DNA from 2 places in the Neobacillus sp. NPDC097160 genome. Region 2 is predicted to be linked to the other one. Evidence: riboswitches for the same ligand, from Rfam matches in the RefSeq annotation. Region 2 holds a riboswitch; the other holds the start of a gene.
What was found. Region 2 has a riboswitch for S-adenosylmethionine ahead of ACIQXV_RS19170 (methionine ABC transporter ATP-binding protein). Riboswitches for the same ligand answer to the same signal wherever they lie in the genome.

Region 1: it holds a riboswitch for S-adenosylmethionine, as region 2 does, so the genes downstream of both, ACIQXV_RS01450 (methionine ABC transporter ATP-binding protein) here and ACIQXV_RS19170 (methionine ABC transporter ATP-binding protein) in region 2, are expected to answer to the same signal.

Annotation. Positions count from the first base shown of each region.
Region 1 is NZ_JBIWDU010000001.1:335,185-338,342, forward strand. It holds gene ACIQXV_RS01445 (zinc-binding dehydrogenase) at 1-438, opposite strand, end outside; SAM riboswitch class I at 1,178-1,283, shown strand; gene ACIQXV_RS01450 (methionine ABC transporter ATP-binding protein) at 1,376-2,389, shown strand; gene ACIQXV_RS01455 (methionine ABC transporter permease) at 2,379-3,053, shown strand; gene ACIQXV_RS01460 (MetQ/NlpA family ABC transporter substrate-binding protein) at 3,071-3,158, shown strand, end outside.
Region 2 is NZ_JBIWDU010000013.1:179,751-182,908, reverse strand. It holds gene ACIQXV_RS19175 (O-acetylhomoserine aminocarboxypropyltransferase/cysteine synthase family protein) at 1-1,283, shown strand, start outside; SAM riboswitch class I at 1,417-1,526, shown strand; gene ACIQXV_RS19170 (methionine ABC transporter ATP-binding protein) at 1,721-2,746, shown strand; gene ACIQXV_RS19165 (methionine ABC transporter permease) at 2,739-3,158, shown strand, end outside.

The DNA.
Region 1 (3,158 bases), on a different contig from region 2:
GGCTGTCAGTGCTGCTAAAGATAGGACACCTGCCTCCTCCCAAGTTAAATACTGAGGTTTTTGCACGACATTCTCAGCGTGAATGATGATCTGCTCCGCAAAGGTACCGTTGTCTGGATAGCCAAGAAGGTCAAATTCTTCTGGGGGTGCCGGACTTTTTTCTCTCCACCTAAGGCTTGGATTTATGATGACTTCATCCCCGGCCTGAAGTCCGACGACACCCTCACCGACAGCATCTATAACTCCAGCACCGTCCGAACCGATAATAAGTGGTGGTTCCGTAGGTTTATGACGCTGAAGCACGAACAAATCACGATGGTTTAAGCCTGCGGTCTTCAGGCGTACGCGTACCTGCCCCGCCTGTGGACGCAGTTCTTCTGTTTCACGACACGATAATCCATCAAAACCCGTTTTCTCAGCATGAATAATGGCTTTCATCCAATCACTCCTTTTTCCAATTACGTTTATAAAAATACTCAATATAATAATCATAATCTGAAAAATGAAATTTTAAAAGAAATTGAGAAAAGATGTGAAGTTCATGAGGACGAATCTTGTGAAGGAATCGGTGAAACTGTCCACATGAGGGGTTCATGAGGACGAAACTAGCAAAGGAATGGGTGAAACTGTCCGCATGAGGGGTTCATGAGGACAAAACTAGCAAAGGAATTGGTGGTACTGTCCATATGAGGGGTTCATGAGGACGAATTGGAGAATTATTTTTGCAAAAAAAAAACATCCCAGCTCATTATTTTTTTGAGATGGGACGAACTGGTTCTACAAGATGAAAGGGAAGGTATTCGTGGTTGTTTTCGATTTTTTCAATGATGGTTGCTAATAACTTTTTCATATTTATTTCCTCCTATTGATTTGATACCTTTATTATCAAGGATATGGTGTATTTAGACAATCTTGCTGAAAACGGAAACAATTGGATTGAAAACGACAACATTCCCAATGTAAGCGATGTTTCCCATCGCTTTCTTAGTAATTCATCGTTATTCGCCGTTTTTGAAGTGAAAGAACCGTCCCCCTACTTCAAAATATTTTTAATCCTACTTTATTGATTGATTTTATAGGAATGGAAGCGTTTTACTAAGGTGGAATACTATTTTCAGATGATTGACAAAATAAAAATAGATTAGTAATATCTAAACTATCTTAATAAACTCATAAACACTTATCGCGAGCGACCGAGGGACAAGGCCCTATGACGTCCGGCAACCCCCTTTTTGGGAAGGTGCCAATTCCTGCAGAATGACTTTCATTCTGAAAGATAAGTCGAAATATCCGTTTGTATTTCGATGCCTCTTTCAGTTGAAAGGGGCATTTTAATTTTTCCAAAACTATTGGATATAAAAAAAGAGGTCAGCATATGATTGAGATTCAGAATCTTACAAAGGTTTATAAAACGAAAAATGGCACGGTAAAAGGTGTTGATGAGGTTTCGCTCTCCGTTCGAAGAGGGGAAATTTACGGGATTGTCGGCTATTCCGGCGCTGGAAAAAGTTCGCTCTTGCGCTGTATCAATCTGTTGGAGCGGCCTACTTCAGGCGCGATTACCGTGGATGGCACTGATCTTACCCAATTAAAAGGGGAGAAGCTGCGTTTAGCACGGTTAAAAATTGGGATGATTTTTCAACACTTTTACCTAATCAGCCAAAAAACAGTGTTTGAGAATATTGCGTTTTCCTTGAAAGCTGCCAACTATCCAAAAAGCCAAATCAAAGCACGGGTCGAAGAACTGCTGGCAACCGTCGGGCTTGCGGATAAACGGGATGTTTACCCTGCACAGCTGAGCGGGGGACAAAAACAACGGGTTGGGATCGCTCGGGCCTTGTCCAATAATCCGAAGGTGCTCTTATGCGATGAAGCGACTTCTGCATTGGATCCAACGACAACAAAGTCGATCTTGAATCTATTGAAAAAAATCAATAAGGAACTCGATATCACCATTGTGCTCATTACCCATGAAATGAATGTGGTCAAGGAAATTTGCCACCGCATGGCGATCATGCAGGATGGAAAGGTCATTGAGGAGGGCGCGGTGTATGACCTGTTTGCCAGCCCCCGGGCCGAACTGACAAAGGAATTTATTGAAAGTGTCGTGTCCTTTGATGTTCCGGAAGCCATTTTAAAAAATTGTGAGGGTCCGATCATAAAAGTGACCTTCAAGGGGAAAGTCGCCGGTGAGGGTGTCATTTCCGATATGCTCCAGCAATTTAACGTAAAAGGGAACTTCCTTCATGGTTCGATTGAATATATTCAAGAATTGCCGCTGGGCATCTTTATTATGGAACTGAAAGGGCAGAAGGAGGAAGTAAGCACGGCGCTTCAGTATATCGAAGACCGGGCAGCGCAAGTGGAGGTGTTACGCGATGGGCTTTGATTTTCAGCATCTTTTAGAACTGATTCCTGATATTAATACAGCTTTTGTCCAAACGATTTATATGATCATCATCTCTTTAGTGATTGCCATTGCCATTGGCCTGCCAGTGGGAATTCTCTTATATGTCACGGACAAAGGATTGTTTTTGCAAAATCGCGGACTTCAAGTTTGCATGGGTTTTATCGTCAATTTAATTCGGTCGATTCCATTTATTATCTTGTTGGTAGCATTGATTCCATTAACCAATTTTCTCGTTGGGACAACGATAGGGCCAACTGCCGCGAGCGTGTCGCTTTCGGTGGCATCGATTCCATTCTTTGCCCGAATTGTCGAGACGGCATTACGAGAGATTGATAAAGGGGTCATCGAAGCAGCGATTGCTGCGGGTGCTACTCCATGGATGATCATTAAGGATGTCCTCCTCCTTGAAGCAAGATCGGGGATTATTTCCGGTATTACCTTAACACTCATTAGTTTAATTGGCTTTTCGGCGATGGCGGGGACAGTGGGCGGCGGCGGAATCGGTGATTTAGCGATTCGCTTTGGTTACTATCGCTACGATAATACCATCATGATTGCGACTGTTGTTATATTAATTAATTTAGTTCAGTTTGTTCAGCTTCTTGGTGATTTCGTAGCCAAATCTGTTGATAAAAGAAAATAAGAGAGAAGGAAAATGTCATGAAAAAATGGTTTTTAGCAATGGTTTTACTTTTAGTCGTAGGGGCGTTAGCAGCTTGCGGCAGCAATTCAGAAAGCAGTGATAAGG
Region 2 (3,158 bases):
CATTGAGTGTTCATGGTGGTTTGGCTCCGGATCCGGTAACAGGTGCTCGCGCAGTTCCAATTTATCAAAACAACGCCTATCAATTCAAAAATACCGAACATGCGGCAAACCTTTTCAGCTTAGCGGAACCTGGGTACATATATACTCGGATTCACAATCCGACCACTACGGTTTTTGAAGAAAGAATATCGTTATTAGAAGGAGGCGTTGGTGCACTTGCTGTTGCTAGCGGCATGGCTGCCATCACGCTCGCGATTTTAAACATTGCCGAGGCAGGGGATGAGATTGTCTCTGCATCGAACCTTTATGGCGGAACGTATAATCTATTTGCTGTTACCCTTCCTAAATATGGAATTAATGTGAAGTTTGTCAACCCGGATGATCCGGAAAACTTCCGGTCGGCGATTACAGAAAAAACAAAGGCTGTTTTTGCGGAAACGATTGGTAATCCTAGCTTGCGTGTGCTCGATATTGAGAAAGTAGCGGAAATCGCTCATGATGCAGGGGTACCATTAATTATTGACAACACCTTTGCTACTCCATATCTTTGCCGGCCAATCGAATTCGGTGCCGATATTGTCGTGCACTCGGCAACAAAATGGCTGTTGGGAAATGGGACATCTACAGGAGGCATCATTGTGGATGGCGGTAAGTTTGATTGGAATTCACCGAAATTCCCGGGCTTTACGACACCGGATGCCAGCTATCATGATCTTGTTTATGCGGAAGCGCTCGGTGCCATTGCCTATATTATTAAAGCACGCGTGCAATTATTGCGTGATCTTGGCCCTGCGCTAAGCCCGCAAAATGCCTTCCAATTCACGCTTGGACTCGAGACACTTCATGTCCGGATGAAGGAGCATGTGGCCAATACAAAGCAAGTGGTTGAGTATTTAGAAAACCATCCTGCCGTGGACTGGGTTTCCTATCCGGGTCATCCATCACACCCAGACCAGAAGCTCGCGAAAAAGTATTTACCTAAAGGTGCGGGTTCTATGGTTATTTTTGGCATTAAGGGTGGAAAAGAAGCAGGCGCTAAATTGATTGATTCGCTGTCACTTTGGGCGCATGTGGCCAATGTTGGTGATGCAAAAAGCTTAATCATTCATCCGGCAAGTACGACGCATCAGCAATTAGATGCGGAAGGACTTAAAGCGGCAGGTGTATCAGAGGATTTAATTCGACTTTCGATCGGAATTGAAAATGTTGAGGATTTAATCGAGGATCTCGAATCAGCGATTGAAGCTGCAACAGGCTTGGCTTCAGTGAAGGCAAATGCCTAAAATTTCCTAAATCTATTTTTTCGAGAATAAAGAATTTTTCGTTGACACCCCTTTTTATCCGTGATACGATAGCATTTGTAAAATAATTCACTTAAACAATTTAACGTGTTAATTGAATATAGAATGCTGTTAGCTCTTATCAAGAGAGGTGGAGGGATGTGCCCGATGAAGCCCGGCAACCGTCAATATTATTTATTGAAATGGTGCCAATTCACACAAAGCGTTTGCTTTGGAAGATGGGAGAAAGGTCTAGTTCGTGATGCCTTTCTGCCTGCGCAGAAAGGCTTTTTGTTTTGGGATAGGAAAGTATAAATTTCGACTTTGGAAATTGTCTAGCTAGAAGCCTCCCGCATTTTATTTTTCCAAAATATTTTCGCCTAAACAGTCAAACCTATATTTAAGTAACTGGTAATCAGGATAAGAAGCAGGTGATTCAAGTGATTTCAATAAAAGATGTTCATAAGATATATCCCTCCAAGCAAGGGGAGCTAAAGGCCGTCGATGACGTGAACCTTGAAATACAAAATGGAGAAATTTTCGGTGTGATTGGTTATAGCGGTGCCGGAAAAAGTACCCTGATTCGGATGTTAAATGGCCTGGAGCTGCCGACTGATGGAAGTGTCACGGTTGCCGGCCGAGTGATTTCGAAAATCAAGGGAGCTGAACTTCGAAAAGCGCGTCAGGAAATTAGCATGATTTTCCAACATTTTAACTTGCTGTGGTCAAGAACAGTTAGTGAAAATATTGCTTTTCCCCTAGAAATTGCCGGAGTTAAGGGGCCACAAAGAAAGGAACGGGTCGAAGAGTTGATTAAGCTGGTTGGACTGGAAGGCCGAGAAAATGCTTATCCATCACAGCTAAGCGGCGGACAAAAGCAGCGGGTTGGGATTGCTAGAGCTCTCGCAAATAATCCAAAAGTATTGTTATGTGATGAGGCAACTTCAGCCCTCGATCCGCAAACGACAGATTCGATTTTAGAATTGTTAGTTGATATCAATAAACGGCTCGGGTTAACAATTGTCTTAATTACCCATGAAATGCATGTCATTCGTAAAATCTGTCACCGGGTAGCAGTGATGGAAAGCGGCCGAGTGGTAGAGCTTGGTTCCGTGCTTGATGTCTTTAAAAATCCGCAGCAGCCAATCACCAAACGGTTTGTCCAGCAGGTAACAGAACCGGAAGAAACGAAAGAAACAATCGAACATTTACTTAAACTTTATCCGTATGGACAAGTGGTTCAGCTCTCGTTCATCGGGGAAGCAGCTGAACAGCCATTAATCACAAACATAATCCGGGATTTCGATGTTGTTGTAAATATTCTTCAAGGGAAAATTTCGCACACGCAAAACGGATCATACGGAACATTATTTATCCATTTGGATGGACAAGCTAGCGAAATACAGCAAGCCATCGATTATATTCACTCCCAGCAAGTTGGCGTGGAGGTGATCAGTAATGGCTAATTTTATGGAAATGGTAAAGTGGGAAAATTTAATAGAAGCAACACGTGAAACCATTTATATGACTTCCATTTCCGTGTTTGCGACATTTATTTTAGGATTATTCCTGGGTCTATTGTTGTTTTTAACGGATAAAGGTAATATTTGGGCTAATCGGCCTGTTAACGTCGTTATTGCCGGCTTTGTTAATATTTTTAGGTCTATCCCCTTTATTATCTTAATTGTTTTATTAATTCCATTTACAAAATTATTACTTGGGACTATGCTTGGTGCAAATGCTGCGCTCCCAGCCCTTATTATTGGAGCAGCTCCTTTTTATGCTCGTATGGTAGAAATTGCCCTAAGGGAAATCGATAAAGGTGTTATTGAAGCATCGCAATCGATGGGAGCAACACATGGTCATATCATTTTTAAA